Gemmobacter sp. 24YEA27: one gene and its partner. Each later gene encodes a partner of the first gene's protein in a complex. Links are inferred from orthologs where the notes say so. Each region holds a gene or a part of one and is shown on either strand. Other genes may lie near its edges. The genes, in order: dnaG and QNO18_RS14930.

What was found.
Region 2: the proteins of dnaG (region 1) and QNO18_RS14930 are in contact, whole or in part, in a crystal structure (PDB 2R6A), measured with the Geobacillus stearothermophilus proteins. The link is inferred for Gemmobacter sp. 24YEA27 from one-to-one orthologs. Residues at the interface, in WP_049624496.1 of Geobacillus stearothermophilus: Lys456, Leu457, Leu458, Pro459, Ala460, Asn463, Ala464, Leu467, Leu535, Leu536, Ile537, Ala538, Gln544, Glu545, Asp548, Tyr549, His552; in WP_033016901.1 of Geobacillus stearothermophilus: Ser13, Glu15, Ala16, Gln18, Glu91, Leu92, Asp94, Ala95, Val96, Pro97, Thr98, Ala99, Ala100, Asn101, Tyr104, Tyr105, Ile108.

The regions. Positions count from the first base shown.
Region 1 is NZ_JASJPW010000001.1:2,865,918-2,875,551, reverse strand. What follows is about bases 1-2,972. They hold dnaG (DNA primase), read right to left. Parts: upstream 2,504-2,972; coding sequence 497-2,503; downstream 1-496. Other genes in these bases: rpoD (RNA polymerase sigma factor RpoD), read right to left, coding at 1-406. Outside these bases: QNO18_RS14320 (serine protease), read left to right, coding at 3,000-4,817; QNO18_RS14315 (TrkH family potassium uptake protein), read right to left, coding at 4,872-6,320; QNO18_RS14310 (DUF1287 domain-containing protein), read right to left, coding at 6,378-7,001; GTP cyclohydrolase FolE2, read right to left, coding at 7,005-8,096; metZ (O-succinylhomoserine sulfhydrylase), read right to left, coding at 8,300-9,478. UniProt on the Escherichia coli protein: RNA polymerase that catalyzes the synthesis of short RNA molecules used as primers for DNA polymerase during DNA replication.
Region 2 is NZ_JASJPW010000001.1:2,986,191-2,995,780, reverse strand. What follows is about bases 2,397-5,324. They hold QNO18_RS14930 (replicative DNA helicase), read right to left. Parts: upstream 4,650-5,324; coding sequence 3,144-4,649; downstream 2,397-3,143. Other genes in these bases: QNO18_RS14925 (orotate phosphoribosyltransferase), read right to left, coding at 4,914-5,324; alr (alanine racemase), read right to left, coding at 2,397-2,966. Also shown: QNO18_RS14950 (hypothetical protein), read right to left, coding at 1-369; QNO18_RS14945 (ATP-binding cassette domain-containing protein), read right to left, coding at 377-1,123; QNO18_RS14940 (ABC transporter permease), read right to left, coding at 1,120-1,911; more of alr, read right to left, coding at 1,917-2,396; more of QNO18_RS14925, read right to left, coding at 5,325-5,591; pyrC (dihydroorotase), read right to left, coding at 5,694-6,737; QNO18_RS14915 (GFA family protein), read left to right, coding at 6,854-7,174; QNO18_RS14910 (lysozyme inhibitor LprI family protein), read left to right, coding at 7,171-7,578; QNO18_RS14905 (hypothetical protein), read right to left, coding at 7,646-8,158; QNO18_RS14900 (hypothetical protein), read right to left, coding at 8,182-8,580. UniProt on the Escherichia coli protein: The main replicative DNA helicase, it participates in initiation and elongation during chromosome replication. Travels ahead of the DNA replisome, separating dsDNA into templates for DNA synthesis.

The DNA of each region.
Region 1 (9,634 bases):
CGCGCGACAAAAGCTCGACCGAGCCCATTTCGCGCAGATACATCCGCACGGGGTCATCGGTGCGGTCCAGCGTCTCGGCGGCAGGGCCCGCAAGGGCCACTTCGCGCGAGCCGGGGGCTGCGCCCGGATCGATCAGCTCAGAGCCGGTGCCGCCGTCCTCGGCTTCCTCGGCCTCGTCATCTTCAACGACATTGATGCCCATTTCCGAGAGCATCGACATCACGTCTTCGATCTGGTCCCCGGAGACCTGATCGGGCGGCATGACGGCGTTGAGCTGCTCCATCGTGATATAGCCGCGCTCACGAGCGTCGGCGATCATTTTCTTGACGGCAGCCTGCGACATGTCGAGCGAGATGTCAGTCTCGTCGCCATCCTGCTTAACGTCGTCATTTTCCTTGAGGGCCATGGATGCTCCTGTGGGGATGGTGCGAATCGCGCTTCTTTTAGTCGAATCAATAACGCGAATCACAGCGGGGGAAAGGGCGAATCATACATGTCAGCCCGGTCTGGCCTTGCCACCGGCACTGAAATCAATCGAATCGAACAATTTCTGGCGTCTGTCGAGTTCCTCGCGGTCCAGTTCGACGCCATTTGGCGCAATAACCGATTCGGTTTTCTGGTCCTGTGGCCCCCGGCTGGCGCTGACTTTGGCCTCTGCCGCCTTTGACAGCCGCCAGGTCAGACCCTCATCCACGAGGCCAGAGAGGTCCTCGACCGCTTCGGCAAGTTCAACCCGGTGACCGCGATCGGCCTGGAGCCGCGCCAGCGCTTCTTCGACACAGGCAGCCGCGAAGTCTTCATCTGCCTTTGGCTGCAAACCGGGGTTGGAACGCACATGGTTACTGCGGGTCAGCTCGTCAAGAAGGCCGGGGCTGTCGGTCTCGATCAGCGCGCGGCAATCGGGGGCGTGGAAATGCGTCAGGATCAGGTTGCGCAGCCGGAAATGCGCCTCGTTGCTCATCTCCAGCCGTTCCAGATCGCTTTCAAACCGCGCGACAAGGCCCGGAAAACGCATCAGAATCGCCAAAGCAACCGCTTCGCGGATCCCGTCCGAGACCCGGCTGGGATAAAGCAGATCCGCCTCGGTACCCGCCAGCGCCGAGTTTTTTGCCGCATCAGTTGCAGGCAGCGCGGGCGGCACGAATTTGCCACCGCGCATCTGGCCGCGCGGGCCTGGTTGCCAGGGCCGGCCCGGGTTGCGCGCCGCCGGACGGCGGCCCTGGCGGAACAGTTCCCAGCGAAGTTCCTTGATATCCTCGCCGTAATGGCTGCGGATCGAGGGGTCCTGGATGCGTTTCAGCGCCGCGCGCAGGTTTTTGTCCAGCGCCGCTTTGCGCTCGGGGCTGTCGAAAACCTGACCCTCGGTTTCGCGGTTCCACAACAGCCGCACCATCGGCTGGGCAGCGTCCAGCACCTCCTGCAGCGCAGGTGCACCACGCGCCCGGATCAGATCGTCCGGGTCGAGGCCGTCCGGCATCACCGCAAATCTGAGCCCTTTGCCCGCCTCCAGCAGCGGCAGAGCAAGGTCGATCACCCGCAAAGCCGCCCGGATCCCCGCCTTGTCGCCATCCAGCGCAATCACCGGCTCATCCGAGATCCGCCACAAAAGCCGCAGCTGGTCTTCCGTGACCGCCGTGCCCAGAGGCGCCACCGCCGCCTGGAACCCGGCCTCGGAGAGCGCGATCACGTCCATATAGCCTTCGGCCACGATCAGGCGCTGGCCCTTGCCGGCGGCCTCGCGCGCCGGTCCATGGTTAAAGAGGCTGCGACCCTTGTCGAACAGCTCGGTCTCGGGGCCGTTGAGGTATTTCGCCTGATCATTCGGGTCCATCGCCCGCCCGCCAAGGCTGATTGCACGGCCACGCCCGTCGCGGATCGGAAAGATGATGCGATTGCGGAACCGGTCATAGGGCTCTTTTCCTTTGGCCGAGGTCGCACAGAGCCCGGCATCGACCAGCAGCTCTTTCGCGATGCCCCGGCCGGTCATCGCCTGGTACAGCCCCGACCAGCCATCGGGGGCGAAGCCGATCTCCCAGCGGTCCTGGGCAGGTTCGGAAAGCCCGCGTTTCGCCAGATAGGCGCGGGCGTCAGAGGCGGCCTGGGTCTTCAGCTGCAGGCGGAACCATTTCACCGCCTCTTCCATCACCTCGATCAGCTGCGTGCGCCGGTCGGCCTTTTCGGCCGCGCGCGGGTCGCGCTCGGGCATCTGCATGCCGGCCTCAGAGGCCAGCACTGCCACCGCCTCCATGAAACCGAGATTCTCGCTTTCCTTGATAAAGGTCAGCGCGTCGCCCTTCGCATGGCAACCAAAGCAGTAATAAAACCCTTTGCGATCATCGACATGGAAGCTTGCGGATTTTTCCTGATGGAAGGGGCAGGGCGACCACCAGTCGCCTTTGGCCATATTGGATTTGCGCATATCCCAGGTGACCTTCCGGCCGACCACGGCGGAAAGCGAGACGCGGTTGCGCAATTCATCAAGGAAACCGGGGGGCAGGCTCATGGTGCCAAATATGGGGCGAGCCGCGCCCGGATGCCAGCCCAAACCTGAGCGACGACCGGGCCGGTAAGGTTTCGCTAACCTGAACAGAGCTTCCCTCGGGAAGGTGGCGCTAAAATGCGCGCGCTACCGGGGAACCACAGGGTCGGCAGGTCCCGGTGGCAAGGGCTGAGAACGAGGAATGCAGGAGCCCTTGCCGTAACCACATTCATGCGCGAGGGATCGAAAGACGCGCCGGAAAAGACGCGGGCCGGGTCTTGTGCCGCAACGGTCCCGGTCCCCGGGATCTCAGGCTGATCTGCCCGCGCGCGTTCCCACGGCAGTTTGCACCCATGGCAGCACAGCGCTGAAAGGCCGGTCACAAGCTGGGGAGCAGGGCCGCTCACATGCCTCTGGCCCTTGTTCTCGGGCGTGGGCCGGGTATTGGTTACGCAGATGTGAAGAACGATGTGATGTCCGGGTGGCCTCGCCCCCGGCCAGCCGGAAGCAGCGAGACCGTATGATCATTTCCCGTTTTAAATCTCTGGTTGCGCCCTTCAGGGTGATCACTGCCGCGACAGCCGCAATGGTGCTGTCAGTGCCATTTGCTGCGCCCTCTGCGGCGCAGGAGCGGCGCTGGATCCAGGTCGAGGCGCTGCCGGGTCTTGCGCGGGCCAATGAACGCGCGGCGGCTTTCGGCGCGGAATTCGGAAATGTCTGGGGATTTGGCCTGCCATCGGGATGGTATGGCGTGGTGCTTGGCCCCTATGACGGGGCCGAGGTGGGCTCGGTGCTTTCGGCGCTGAAATCGGGCGCGCGGATCCCGGCTGACAGCTATATCACCGATGGCGCAGAGTTCAGGGCGCAATTCTGGCCACCGGAGGGTTCTGTCCCGGAGAGGGTCCTGCAGCCCGAGGTCGCCGTTGAGGCTCTGCCCGATCCGGCTGCTGAGCCGGCTCCCGAGCCGGCGGTGATCGCCGGGCAGGTGGCGGAGCCTGCGGTTATCGAAGAGACGCCGGCAGAGGCCCGTGCCTCTGAGGCGGTGCTTGACCTGGATCAACGCAAGGAATTGCAGGTCGCGCTGCAATGGTTCGGGTTTTACAATGGTGGCATCGACGGCGCGTTCGGGCCGGGCACCCGCAACTCGATGGCGGCCTGGCAGGCGGCCAGCGGGCATGAGGCAAGCGGCATTCTGACCACGGCACAGCGCGCGGCCCTGGTCGGGGCGCATCAGGGCGAAGTTGCGGCTTTCGGCTTTGCCCTTGTCGAGGAACAGGAAAGCGGCATTGACGCGACCCTGCCGCTGGCATTGGTGGAATTCGACCGTTACGAGCCGCCTTTCGTACATTTCCGCGAGAAAAACGGCTCGGGCCTGTCGATTGTGCTGATCTCGCAGCCGGGGGATGCCAGCAGTCTTGGCGGGCTTTACGAGGTTATCAGTTCGCTGACAGCCATGCCTGCGGGCGGCGCGCGTGAGCGCAGCGATACCGAGATCCGGCTGTCGGGGCACGGCAGCGGCCAGGAGGGCCGCGCCTGGGCCAGGCTTTCGGGCGGGCTGATCAAGGGCTGGATGGCGTTCGGCAAACCGCAAAACGCAGCCCGCGATGCGCGGGTGTTCGAAGTGCTGGACGCGAGCTTCCGCGCGGTTGGCGACACGGCACTTGATCCGGGCCTCGTGCCGCTGGATGAGGCGGCGCGGCGCGGCCTTGTCGCCGGGCTTGAGGTGCAACAGCCGATCCGCAACCGTTCGGGCTTTTATGTCTCGAAAGCGGGGGCGGTGCTGACCACGGTTGACGCGGTGAAAACCTGCAGCCGCATCACGCTTGACCATGCGGTCGAGGCGAAGCTGGTGGTGGAGGATGCGACGTCGGGGCTTGCGGTTCTGCAGCCGGTGACGGCGCTGGCACCGCCTGCGGTGGCGGAATTCAGCAGTGACGCGAGGCCGGGTGCGGGCGTCGTGGTCGCAGGCTATCCCTATGAGGGGCGGCTGCCGGCGCCGGTTCTGACCCATGGCGCCTTTGAGGAGGCCCAGGGGCTGGACGGTGCGGCGGGTATATTGCGTCTGACGGTCGCGACCCGGCCGGGCGATGCAGGTGGTGCGGTGATCGACGGATCGGGGGCGGTGCTTGGCATGTTGCTGCCCGAATTGCGCGACAGCACACGCGATCTGCCCGCCGATGTTGCCTTTGCCGCCGATGCAGCGCGGGTGGCCGGCGTGCTGGCCCAGGCCGGTATCACGCCGCTGGAGCGCGCGAGCACGGTTGCCCTGCCGCCCGAGAGCCTGACCCGCGAAGCACGCGGGATGACGGTGCTGGTCTCGTGCTGGGACCAGCCCTGATCTGAGCTGGTGGCCAGGCGGGCGGGGGGGCTTTGGGTTACCCTTTGGCCCGCCTCAGGCCCGCCAGAATGCCGGCAAAAGCAGCACGAGCACCGCAAGCAGCCCGAGCCGGCCGAGGATCATCGCAAGCCCCATCACCGCAATCGCCGCATCGGGGAATTCCACGAATGTGCCGGTGCGCTCGACCAGCGGGCCAAAGCCGTAACCGACATTGCCAAGCGTCGTCCAGATCGCGAACATCGCCGATTCCAGATCCACCCCCACCAGGGTCAGCACGACACTGAACAGGCCGAGGATCAGGATATAGCTTGAGATGAACATGATCAGCGCCTGGATCAGATCATCTTCGACCGTGCGCCCGTCATATTTGACCGCTTCGACCGAGTTCGGCCATGCAATCCGCCGCACCTGGGCGCGAAGCACCGAAAAAGCGATCTGCACCCGGAACACCGAGAGCCCCGAAGCCGTCGATCCGGCACAGGCGCCGACGATGCCGATGATCAGCGCGACCACCAGCATCAGCCCGTCCCAGGACGGGAAACTTCCCGAAAAGAACCCGGTCGAGGACATGATCGAGGTCAGGTTGAACAGGCTTTCGCGGAAGGCCGGCTCGATCTCCATATCAGCGGTAAGGATCCGCCAGACCGCGACGATCATCACTGCGCTCAGCAGCCAGCGCAGATAGGCCCGGACCTGCGGATCATGCCAGAGCGCGAAGGGCTGGCCATTCACCATCTGCACATAGCGGATGAAAGGCAGGCTACCCGCCAGCATGAAAAACACCGCGATATATTCGCCGGCGCCCTGGAAGTTGTTGAAAGAATGATCATAAGGCGAAAAGCCTCCGGTCGCGACCGTGGTCATGCCATGCACCACCGCGCCAAGCGCCGGCATCCCGATCATGAGATATGAGACCATGCAGGTCAGGGTCAGCGCGGCATAGATCAGCATCAGCTGGCGCGCGATATCAGTGGCGCGGGGCAGGGCCTTGCCAAAGGTGTCGAAACCCTCGGTGCGGAAGAACTGCATGCCGCCGACCCGCATCAGCGGCAGGAAGATCATCGCGATAATGGCGATCCCGAGCCCGCCGATCCAGGTCGTCATGCCGCGCCAGAGGTTCATCCCCATCGGCAGATGATCGAGGCCGGTGATCACAGTAGCCCCGGTGGTTGTGAGGCCCGAGACCGCTTCGAACCAGGCATGCAGATAGCTCAGACCAGGCTCTCCCAGCACATAGGGCAGGCCCGCGAACAAGGGCAGAATGAACCAGATCGCCGAGGTCAGAAGCCAGGCCTGCCGCACCCCGAGCGCCGCTGTCTGGCTGTTCGCCGTCGACAGGGCAAGGCTCACGCCGGCAAAACCGGTGATCAGAGCAGACCGCAAAAAGGCACGCGCATTCGGATCGCCCGACCGCCAGTCGAGAATCGCAGGCGCGACCATCAGAATGGCGAGGACGATCAGAATCCGTCCGATCACATAGGCCACGGGTCTGAGGTCGATCATGGGGCAAGGCTTAGGCCCGCGCGGCGCCCCCGTCAAACCCCCGCTGACGTCAGGGCCTCAGGCACTCAGCCGGCGCAGCTTTTCCAGCACAGGAGGCGTCAGCCGGTAGCGCCCGGTCATACGAAACTCCAAAAGCCGGTCCTCGACCCTGGTGCCGGCACCGATATTATGGATGATCAGCGGGCGCGGTCCGGCGAGGCCGGTCCCCACCACCATCAGATGCGCCAGATCGCCGGGAATGAGGCAGGTCACCACATCACCTGGCAAATGGTCGGCAGCGGTTTCGCTGATCGGCAGCTCTGCGCCCACCCGCTCGAAAAGGCGCCTGAGATTGGGCACCCGGCGATGGTCGATATTGCGGTCGGTCCGCGTCAGGCCCCAGTTTTTCGGATAGGCCGCGAAATCCGCCTTCATATCGCGGTTGATCGCGACTTGCAGGTCAATGCTCTCGGCCACCCGCAGCGCCCGGACCAGAACATCGGTGCAGACCCCGCGATCCGGCGCCACATCACCGCCGGGAAAATCCAGCGCGACATAGGCCGGATCATATATCCGCACGACGCCTTCCTGTGCCTCGGCCGCCTGCGCGATCTTCTGGCCGGCCGTTGCGCCCTCCGCCCTGAGAACCGCCGGCATGACGAAAGGCACTGCCAGCAGGCTCAGGACAGAACGGCGGATCATCTTCTACCCCACATGGAACAGTGACTGGAACAGGCGCGGATCCAGGCTGGTGGCCGCGAATGTCGGCCCCTCGGTCAGCAAGGATACCGCATCATGGGAATGCAGGCTTTCCTGATGGCTCGCCATCACGCGAAAGTCACCGATCGCCGGATCCGCGCGCAAAACCTCGTAAAAAGACCGCGCCGCATCCTCGACAAAGATCGGATTGGCGCCGTTCAGCTCGGCAAAGGCCTGCTCATCCTCGCGTTTCACCATCACTTGGGTCTCGGTCACAACCGCCTTTCGCGCCAGATCGATCAGATCCTCGAACCAGAGCATCTCGCCGGTCTTCACCACAACAGACAGCCGCGCGACCGAGCGTTGCGAATGCGGCGTTGCGAGCTGGCCGCGCGTGCGCCGCGCATGTTCTGACAATTCCAGCGAACAGGGGCAGGTCGAGGAATAGACATAATCAAGATGCATGATCTTGATGCGTTCCCCATTCAGATCAACCAGTTCCAGTGCGAAATCGTAATATTGCCAGCCCGACAGCCCCGATCGCAGGCTCTCCACCTTCACCGGGAAAGAGAACCGCATCTGGATCCGCGCATCGAAACTGTCGAGATCGCGGCGGTAATCCTCCAGCGCCGCTTCGATCACCTCGAAACTGAACTGCTCTTCCGCATGGGCGTAAAATGACCGCATGATGCGGCTCATATTGATGCCCTTTTTCTCCGCCTCCAGGCTTACCGTGCCGGTCACGCTGGTCTCCAGCATCACCTCTCCGGCCGCGCGTGTCCGGAACCGGATCGGCAGGCGGAAATTCGAGATCCCCACATGCTGGATCTGCGTCTTTGCGCCGACGATCAGGCTCGCCGGCCCGTTTTGCAGATCAGGAAGCGTGGCGCGGTAAGCCTGATCAACCGCGAAATCCTCGGGATAGGCGCGGCGCAATGCGGGATAGGACAGATCGGGCAGCAGATTGCCAATCGAAGGGTCAAGCCCCGCGATCTCCTCTTCGCCCGCCTCCTCTGCCCAGCGACGCAAAGTCAAAAGCGCGGCCGCGGCCTCCTCGCGCGAGGGCGCGCGGTCGGTAATCCTGTCATGGCGTGTCATGGGAAGATCCTTTCGGTTCCGGCCGCGCCTCCTTCCCGGGGGCATCGGGCCGTCAATTTCCGGATGAACCAGCGGAATGATAAATCGCCGGGACGCCTATGAGATAGGCACTGGCGCCGCGAAAGCAAGCTCGAAACGCTGCTGCCTTCCTCCTGAGCGAAATACTTCGGAGGGGCGGGGGGCTGGCCCCCGCCGCCAGTGGCTCACACCAGTGCCAGCGCCTGATCAAGATCGGCGATCAGATCGCCCGCATCTTCCAGCCCGACCGAGTACCGGATCATCCCCGGCGCGATCCCGAGGCTCACTTTCTGCTCATCGGAAAGCCGCTGATGCGTGGTGGTCGCGGGATGCGTAGTAATCGATTTCGCATCGCCGAGATTGTTCGAGATCTTCGGGATTTCCAGCGCGTTTTGCAGCCGGAACGCGCCCTCTTTGCCGCCCTTGACCACAAAACTCACAATCGTGCCGCCGGTTCCCATCTGCGCCATCGCGAGATCATATTGCGGATGTGACTTCAGGCCTGGAAACAGAACTTTCTCAATCTTATCATGATCTTCCAGGAAGGTCGCAATCTCCAGCGCCGAAGCCGCCATCGCCCGGCAGCGCAGATCCAGCGTCGCCATACCGTTGAGCATGATCCAGGAGGTGAACGGGCTCATCGCGCCGCCGGTGTGTTTCATATAGGGCTGCACGACCTTCTGGATATAGTCGGCCGACCCACAGATCACGCCGCCAAGCGCGCGGCCCTGGCCGTCGATATGTTTGGTGGTCGAATAGATCACTACATCGGCGCCCAGATCGACGGCGCGCGAAAAAATCGGCGTCGCGAACACATTGTCGCAAATCACCAGCGCGCCGTGACGATGCGCAATCTCGGCAACCCCTTTGACATCAACGATATCAAGTGTCGGGTTCGCCATGCTCTCGAAGAAGACGGCCTTCGTCTCCGGCGTCACGGCGGCCTCCCAGGCCGCCAGATCGGTGCCGTCGACGAAAGTGACCTTCACCCCGTAACGCGTCAGCACGTCTTCAAGGATGTAAAGACAGGATCCGAACAGCGCTTTGGCCGAGACCACATGATCCCCGGCCCTGAGCAGCGCGGTCAGCGCGCCATTGACCGCTGCCATGCCGGAGGCGGTCGCAAACGCATCCTCGGTGCCCTCAAGCCCCGCGATGCGCTCTTCGAACATCCGCGTGGTGGGGTTGCCGTAGCGCGCATAAATGAATTCATCGGCGCCCGATTTGATGAACCGCGCCTCGGCGGTTTCGGCATCGGGATAGGCGAAGCCCTGCGTCAGGAAAATCGCCTCGGCCATCTCGCCGTACTGGCTGCGGCGGCTGCCTTCATGGACAAGTTTGGTGCGTGTCTTCCAGTTCGTCATCGCAGCACAAGGCTCCCGGGCCATAAGCTAATCCAATGACCGGAAAGCGCGGCAGGGCGAAGACGTCCCGTCACCTCTTTAGCGGCTTATTTAACGTGGCCCGCAATCCGGTCAACAAATCGCCACGCGCCTTGCTTACGCCTCGCTTGGGCCAGG
Region 2 (9,590 bases), 120 kb from region 1 along the record:
CAGCGCGCGCACCAGCGCCACCAGACAGGCGATCACGATGGTCACCAGGTGTGACACCACCCAGCCATGTGCCCAGACCGGGCTGGGCCAGCGGTTCCAGACATGGGCGCCCCAGGCGGCCAGCACCGAGACCCATAGCAGGGTCGAGACCAGCACCGATACAGCATGGCCCGACGGATCGGCGAAATGCAGCGGCAGCGCCAGCCAGACCAGCGTGATCAGCGCAAGACCCGTCAGGCGGAACGCGCCGTTATGGCGCCGCCGTATCCCCGTCAGCCCGGCCACCAGAACCACCGCCGGGAAAAGCAGCAAGAGCCATTGCATCACTGGCGACGGCGTCAGGAGCCGGTTGAGAAAGTCGCTTTCCATCACAGCCTCAGCGCAGGGAAGGGATCGGGCCTTCGGCGCGACCATGAATGAACTGTTGCACGTAAGGGTCTGATGTCTGGTCCATTTCAGTGACAGACCCTGTCCAGCGTACGATGCCTCCATGCAGCATCGCGACCTTGTCGGCAATGGCGCGCACGCTGGTCATGTCATGGGTGATTGTCATTGCGGTCGCGCCCATCTCACGCACGATCTCGCGGATCAGCTCATTGATCACCCCCGACATGATCGGGTCGAGACCAGTGGTCGGCTCATCGAAGAAGATGATCTCCGGATTGGCGGCAATGGCGCGGGCGAGGCCGACGCGCTTTTGCATGCCGCCCGAGAGCTCGGCCGGGAAGAGGTCGGCGACCTGGGGTCCGAGGCCCACGCGGCGCAGTTTCTCGACCGCAATTTCCCGTGCCTCGCGTTTGGGGCGTTTCAGGCTGCCGCGCAGCAGACGGAAGGCGACATTCTCCCAGACCGGCATCGAATCGAACAAAGCCGCGCCCTGGAACAGCATCCCGAACCGCGCCAGAAAGGCGTCACGCTCGTGACGCGCCACATCCTGGCCGTCAAGCGTGATCGTGCCGCGATCCGGCGTCACCAGCCCCAGCACCGATTTCAGCATCACCGATTTGCCGGTGCCCGAGCCCCCGATGATCACCATGCTCTCGCCGCGCGCGATGCTCAGATCGACGCCGTTCAGCACCTGATTGCTGCCAAAGGCCTTATATACGCCGCTGAGCTCTATCATGCCGAGAAGAAGGCCTCCGTAAGCAGATAATTGGCGGCGAGGATCAGCACCGAGGCCGAGACAACGGCAGATTTGGTCGCCGCCCCCACGCCCTGGGCGCCACGCCCCGAATTCATCCCATGCCAGCAGCCCATCAGCGCCACGATGAAGCCAAAGACCGCGCCCTTCACAAGGCCCGAGCCGATGTCCCAGACCTGCAGGAAATCGACGGTGTTCCTGATATAGGTGGCCGAGTTGAAATCAAGCCGCGTCACCCCCACAAGCCAGCCGCCCATGATCCCGATGGAATCGCCGACCGCGACCAGCACCGGCAACGTCAGCACCGCCGCCAGCAGGCGCGGCACGGTCAGATATTTCATCGGATCGGTCGAAAGCGTGGTCAGCGCATCGATCTGTTCGGTGACTTTCATCGTCCCGATCTCGGCGGCAATAGAAGAGGCCACCCGCGCCGCCACCATCAGCCCGCCTAAGACCGGGCCAAGCTCGCGCGCCATGCCGATGGCGACGATTTGCGGCACCACGGCCTCGGCCCCGAAACGGTTGCCGCCGGCATAGATCTGAAGCGCCAGAGCGCCGCCGGTGAAAATCGCGGTCATGCCCACAACCGGCAGCGAGAACCAGCCGATCTGCATCACCGCCTGGCCGAATTCGCGCCAGTAAAACGGCGGCCGGAAGATATGGCTCACCGCCACCATCGCGAATAGCGCCACCCGCCCGATCGCTGCAAGCAGCTCCAGCACCGGCCGCCCGAGTGCCGCCAGGAAACCCGCTGGCCGTCCGTTCAGCATCCCCGTCACCCGCGCGTCTCGAGATAACGGCGGCTGTAGCGCTTGCCGAGCCCGGTGAGGATCTCATAGCCGATGGTGCCGGCCGCATCGGCCAGATCATCCACCGACTGATGCGGCCCGAGAATATCGAGGCTTTTCGGGATCTCTTTCAGATGGGTGACATCGACGGTGATCAGATCCATCGAAACCCGGCCGATCAGCGGGCAGGGCGTGTCGCCATCCCACAAGACCGCATTGTTCGAAAGGGTGCGCGGCAGGCCGTCGGCATAGCCGGCAGCCACCGTGGCGATGACCGAGGGCACTTCCGGCTCCCATGACGCGGCATAGCCAACCGCTTCGCCGGGCATTACATCGCGGGTCTGGATCACCGGCAAAGACAGGGTGACAACGCGCTCGGCCATTTCGAACGGCCGCCCGCCATAAAGCCCGATCCCGGCGCGGGTCAGGTCGAAATGATATTTCGGCCCCAGCAGGATGCCCCCCGTGGCGGCAAAGCTGCGCGGCAGGCCGGTGCCATCGGTCATCTCATGGAAGGCTTCCAGCTGCGCCTGGTTCATGGGATGGTCCGGCTCATCGGCACAGGCGAGATGGCTCATCAGCATCGCCGGGCCGGCCTCGATGATGATCGGCGCCACCGCCTGCCATTCCACCGGCTCAACGCCGAGCCGGTTCATCCCGCTGTCGAGCTGGACCCCGAACGGATGGCCCGGCAGCGCCTCCAGATGGCGGGTGATCTGCTCAAGGCTGTTGAGCATCGGTGTCAGCTCAAGATCATTGAGCATCTCAGTGTCGCCGGCCATATGGCCCGAAAGGATGTTGATCTGCGGCCCGGGCCCAAGCGCCTGACGCACCGCCGCGCCTTCTTCGGCGGCTGCGACAAAAAAGCGCCGCGCCCCGGCCCAGGCCAAAGCCCGCGCCACCTTGCCGGCGCCCAGACCGTAAGCATCGGCTTTGACCACCGCAGCGGTCTGCACTTCGGGCGCGGAAAGACGGTCCAGCGCGCGCCAGTTGGCGGCGATGGCGTCGAGATCAACGGTGAGGGACGATGTGGCCATGAGGATAACTTCCTGGCATCTGGAAATCTGGGGTCAAGGGGGAAATCGCGGCGCCTCTGGTCAGGCAGGGAGCCTCCGGCGGGGATATTTAAGGACAGATGAAATCGGCATTGTCTTTCATCTGTCCTTAAATATCCCGGGGGTGAGGGGGCAGAGCCCCCTCTGCGCCCTCAGCCATCAAAAGCCCCCATCCGGGCCGGCGCCGCCATCCCAGGGTCGGGCGAGGTTGCCAAAGCGGGTGAAACGGCCCTCAAAGGACAGTTCCACCGAACCGATCGGCCCGTGGCGCTGCTTGCCGAGGATGACTTCTGCCTTGCCATGGCATTGTTCCATGATCTGCTGCCAGGCCGCCATTTTCTCCAGCTCATGATCGCCGGGCTTTTCGCGTTCTTTGTAATATTCCTCACGATAGACGAACATCACCACATCCGCGTCCTGCTCGATCGAGCCGGATTCGCGCAGATCAGAGAGCTGCGGCCGCTTGTCTTCCCGGCTCTCCACCTGGCGAGACAGCTGTGACAGCGCGATCACCGGCACGTTCAGTTCTTTGGCGATGGCTTTCAGGCCTTGCGTGATTTCGGAGACCTCCTGCACCCGGTTCGCCTCTGAGCTTTTCGACGAGCCCTTCAGAAGCTGCAGGTAGTCGATCATCAGCACATCCAGCCCATGCGTCCGCTTCAGCCGCCGCGCCCGCGCTGCGACCTGGCTGATCGGCAAAGCCGGCGTGTCGTCGATGTAGAGCGGGCAGCTTTCCAGCGATTTCGCGGCATCGACAAAGCGGCGGAACTCGGGCTCGGTCATATCGCCGCGCCGGATCTGTTCCGACGGCACCTCGGAGGCCTCGGAGAGGATCCGCGCCGCCAACTGCTCGGCCGACATCTCGAGCGAGAAGAAGCCGACCACACCGCCCTCGACCGCCCCCTCATGCCCGTCGGGCTTGCGGCCGCGCTTATAGGCCTTGGCCACGTTGAAGGCGATATTGGTCGCAAGCGAGGTTTTTCCCATCGAGGGGCGCCCGGCGAGGATGATCAGGTCGCTCTCATGCAGCCCGCCCATCTTCTTGTCGAGATCGACCAGCCCGGTCGAAATCCCTGCCAGACCGCCGCCACGCTGATAGGCGGCATTCGCCACATTGACCGCATCGGTTGCGGCCTTGAGGAAGCTCTGAAAGCCGCGCTCGGCCACGCCCTGCTCGCCCAGTTTGTAAAGCCTCTGTTCGGCCTCGGTGATCTGGGCGCGCGGCTCGGAGTCGATATCGACCTTGCCGGCGCGGTCGGCGATGTCTTTGCCCAGCTGGATCAGCTCACGCCGCACCGCCAGATCATAGATCATCTGCGCATAGTCGCGGGCGGCAAAAGCCGAGATCGCAGCCCCCGCCAGACGCACCAGATAGGCGGCGCCGCCGAGCTCTTTCAGCCCCTCATCCTCTTCGAGAAACGCCTTCAGGGTCACCGGAGAGGCCAACGCATTCCTCTGGATCCGCGAGGCGGCGATATCAAAGATCCGGCGATGCACCGGGTCGTAGAAATGCTCGGTCTTCACCACACTGGCGATGCGGTCATAGATGTCATTATTGACGAGGATCGCGCCGAGCAGCTGCTGCTCGGCCTCGATATTCTGCGGCAGCGCCTCGGTCACGGCCGGCGCCGGCAGATCGCTGCGGATTTTCGCGACTTCGTTCATGATCACCTGCGCCCCATTAAGGGATCAGCTTTAGCCTGTCAGGGCGCGTCAGAGCAACCGCTGCACAGGTCTGTGGAAAAGTGACAGGATAAGCCGGCTCTGGCAGAGTGGCCTGGGGTATCTGAGCCTGAGCATACCATATCTTGCGTATCCTGTCTGGAGGAAAGACGGGTTTCGCGATTCGTATGCGGGCCTCGGCGGGGCCGAGGGGGCGGAATACCGAAAGATTATCCGGGTTCCCGGCCAGCCCGGCGGTTTCCCGCTCTACTTCGCGCGGGCCGCCTGCCAGCCACGCGGGTCGTTGAGGAAGTCTTCGACACCCTCCAGCGTTTCCTGGTCGAAGGAGCCCTGAGCTTTCGCCTCGGCCAGCATATCCCACCAGGTGCAGAGCCAGGACAGGCTTACGCCATGTTCGGCCAGCCGCGCCTCGGTCTCTTTGAAAATGCCGTAATAGAAGATCACGGTCGTATGGTTACAGGTGGCACCTGTCTCGCGGATTGCATCGACAAAACTGAGTTTCGAGCCGCCATCGGTGGTCAGATCTTCGACCAGCAGCACGCGCTGCCCCTCGGTCATGGTGCCTTCAATCCGGGCATTGCGGCCATAGCCTTTCGGCTTCTTGCGCACATAGGTCATCGGCAAGGCGAGCCGCTCGGCCACCAGTGCCGCGAAGGGGATACCCGCCGTCTCGCCGCCTGCGATATTGTCGAAGGCCTCGAACCCGGCCTCGCGCATCACGGTCACCGCCATGAAATCCATCAGCATCGAGCGGATGCGCGGATAGGAGATCAGCTTGCGGCAATCGATATAGGTCGGCGACGGCAGACCAGAGGCCAGCGTGAAAGGTTCGCGCGCGTTGAAATGCACCGCGCCAATCTCAAGGAAGGCGCGGGCGGTCAGACGGGCGATCTCTTCTTTCGAGGGGAAGGCAGCGGGGATCATTCAGTGCTCCTTTGCAGTGTCCTCTTGAGAAAATACACCCGCCGGAGGCTTCCCCGGCTGGCGAAAGGCGCCTCCGGCGGGAGTATTTAAGTCAAGAGGAAATCAGCTTTCGACCGACCAAAGGACGGGAAAGCCGGGGTTGAAGACGGTGACCGGGCCAGCGCCGGTCTCGATTTTTTCCGGGAAAGCGGTGGGCGCTGCGCCTTTGACGAGGCGCAGTTTCGCCTCATTGACCGGCAGCCGGTAAAAGGCGGGGCCATTCAGCGAGGTGAAGGCCTCGAGCCGGTCGAGCGCGTTTTCTTCTTCGAAGACATGCGCCAGGAGCGGCATCGTATTCGTCGCGGTGAAGCAGCCGGCGCAGCCGCAGGCATGTTCTTTCAGCGCGTCGGTATGTGGCGCGGAATCGGTGCCAAGGAAATAGCGCGGGCTGCCCGAAGTGGCGGCGCGGCGCAAAGCCTGGCGGTGTTTCTCGCGCTTGGCGACCGGCAGGCAATAGTAATGCGGTTTGATGCCGCCCACGAGGATATGGTTGCGATTGATGATCAGGTGATGCGTGGTGATCGTCGCCGCCAGCGTCTCTCCGCCCTCTGCCGCATAGGCGACACCTTCTTCGGTGGTGATATGTTCCATCACCACCCGCAGCCCGGGCAGGCGCCTGCGCAGCGGATCGAGCACCGTGTCGATGAATGCCGCCTCGCGGTCGAAGATATCGACCTCGGCCGTCGTCACCTCGCCATGGGTGCAGAGCGGCAGGCCGATCCCGGCCATTTTCTCAAGCACTGGCATGACCTTATCGAAATTCCGCACGCCGGAGTGAGAATTGGTCGTGGCACCCGCAGGGTAGAGCTTGACCGCCTTGATCAGCCCCGAAGCCGCCGCCTGCGCCACATCGGCGGGGTCGGTTTCCTCGGTCAGGTAAAGGGTCATCAGCGGCTCGAACGCCATGCCTTCGGGCAGGGCGCTCAGAATGCGGTCGCGGTAAGCGCGCGCGTCTTTCGCGGTCACAACCGGCGGCACCAGGTTGGGCATGATGATCGCGCGGGCAAAATCGCGCGCAGATTCGGGCAATACGCCTTCCAGCATCGCGCCATCGCGCAGATGCAGATGCCAGTCATCGGGGCGGCGGATCTCAAAGCTGTTTTCCATACCCCGCAGCTAGCCGAAACCGCGTGTCTTTGCCAGAGACTTCCGCCAGGATCGGGACGGATCGTAAAGGAGAGAATCCGATGGCCAGCCATAGGGGCGGATGTCAGTGTGGAGCTGTGCGCTACAGTGTCGACGTCTCGCTGGAGGCGCCGGTGATCTGCAATTGCTCGCGATGCAGCCGGATCGGGGCGGTGCTGGTGTTCGCTTCGGCGGCCGGATTCACGCTGGAAAAGGGCGCCGGTGCCAGCACGGAATATCTTTTCCATGATCATGTCATCCGGCATTACTTTTGTAAGACCTGCGGGGTGCAGAGCTATTCCCTCGGCGCGATGCCGGATGGCAGCGAGATTGTGGCGGTCAATGCGCGCTGCCTCGACGGGGTAGATGGCCATGCGCTGGCGGCGCGGGCGAAACTGGTGGATGGAGCTTCACGATGACACGATTTGCACTGATTGTTCTGATGGCTCTGGCGGGGCAGGCCGGGCAGGCGGCGGCGCAGGATGCCGATTGCGCGAATGCCATGGTGCAGGCGGATCTGAACGAATGCGCCGCTGCGGAATGGCAGGCGGCGGATGAGCTGCTGAACCAGCGCTATAAAGAGGCGATGACGCTGTTGCAGGCGTGGGACGCGGATCTGCCTGCGGCGCTGAAGGGCGGTCCGGCGGAGCTGCGCGCGGCGCAGCGCGCCTGGATCACCTATCGCGATGCCGCCTGTTCCGCCGAGGGCTACGCGATGCGCGGCGGCAGTGCAGAGCCGCTGCTCGTCTATGGCTGCAAGGCGCGGCTGACCGAGGCGAGGACCGAAGACCTCGAAGGGCTGATCGAATATGGCGAGCACTGACCGGGTTTGGCAGTGGTCCGGGGTATGCGGTGGCCCGGTCTGAGCTGCCCGTTCTGAGGTCTGTGGTTCAGTCTTCGGCCGTGCCCTCTGGCTCGTTCTGTGCGAGGAGCGCGGCGAGGCGCCGCTCGAATCGCGGGATCTGCTGTTCGGACAGCACCTGACGCAACACGCGGATCTGACGCTGACGATTGCCCTTGGCCGAAATGGCGGTCAGGAGGGAGCGCACCCAGGCCGGCGACCGGCGGCGCGCGCGCCACAGGGCGGCGAAACCGGCAGGGGTCAGGGTGCCGGCCATCGCCGCCTGGATCACCTGATCAAGGACGCCGGCGGGCATGCTGCGCTCGGGCTGCTCGCCGCCCCAGCGGGTGTGCAGCATAGTTGTCCAATTGCGCCGGAACAGCGCCGCATGGGCGTTATCGCCGGGCGAAAGCGGGTCATGGATCAGCCAGACATGGTCGGCGCCCTCGGTCATGTCGGGGGCGTAGCCGTAGCGGCTGGAGAAATCGAGCCGCCGCTGTGCCAGGTGACGGCGGTCCCAGCCGGCGATGGCGGGCGCGAGCGTGGCGCGCGGCGCCAGCAAAAGCGCCCGGGCCCCGGGGGCCGCTACGACATAAGAGGCGGCGGCATAGCCTGCGGGCCCGAGCCGTAAAACAGCACCTGGTCGAAATCGTCAAAAAAGGCGTCATCGACGAGGCGGTCGAAATAGCCCCAGACCTCGGGCGCGCGCCAGAAGGTCTCGCCGCGCGCGATCAGACACAGCAGCGACCAGCCATTGCGTTTCGCGAGATCCCATGCCGCGGGCATATTGCCGTCATTGGCCTCGATCTGTTCGGCACGCTCAAAGGTGACCAGTAATGTCGTGCCGGTTTCGGCAAAAAACGCCCAGTGGTTCGGGCCAAGCGGGTCAAGATAGCCATCCTCGTCGGCGACGCTTTCCATCGCAGCCAGCCATTCAGTGCCGGGATGTGCCGGAAGGTTGTCGGCACTGTCGGGGAAGGACATCGTCACTCCTGTAGCATTAAACTGTGTTTTGTCCGGTCTGGCCGGGATATCTGGCTCAGGTCTGGCGAAGGGTCAGGCCCTTGCGACGCCGCAGGCATCACAGCGAACCACGTGCTGTCCAGTATCGGCAGTCGGTACGGTTGCTGCAAGGGATCACGCCGGAATGTGAACTCTGCATTCGTGAACAATCTGTTGTCGGACGGATGCGCAATGTGGCGCGCAGGTCGCAGGGCAGGTCCTGTCGCGCCGGAAAAGGCAAATGAAAAGGGCAGATCCATCAGGATCCGCCCTTTGATGTCACCGACGCGGCAGCGCCGGGATCAGAAAAACGCCTGCAGTCCAGTGATGGCGCGGCCAAGGATCAGCGCATGGATGTCATGCGTGCCCTCATATGTATTGACGGTTTCAAGGTTCACCATATGGCGGATGACCTGGAATTCCTCGGAAATGCCATTGCCGCCATGCATGTCGCGGGCGTGGCGGGCGGCCTCCAGCGCGATGCCGCAATTGTTGCGCTTGATCAGCGAGATCATCTCGGGCGCAGCATTGGCCTCATCCAGGAGCCGTCCGACGCGAAGGCTGGCCTGAAGGCCAAGGCTGATCTGCGTCAGCATATTCGCCAGTTTCAGCTGGTAAAGCTGCGTCTGGGCAAGGGGTTTGCCGAATTGCTTGCGGTCCAGCCCATATTGGCGCGAGGCATGGAGGCAGAATTCCGCAGCCCCCAGCACGCCCCAGGAAATGCCGTAGCGCGCGCGGTTAAGGCAGCCGAATGGCCCTTTCAGACCTTCGACATGCGGCAGCAGCGCATCCTCGCCGACCTCGACCTGATCCATCACGATCTCGCCGGTGATCGAGGCGCGAAGGCTGATCTTGCCGCCGACTTTCGGCGCCGTCAGGCCTTTGCTGCCTTTGTCGAGCACGAAGCCGCGGATCTTGCCGCCATGCGCTTCGGATTTCGCCCAGACCACGAAAACATCAGCGATCGGCGCGTTCGAGATCCACATTTTGGA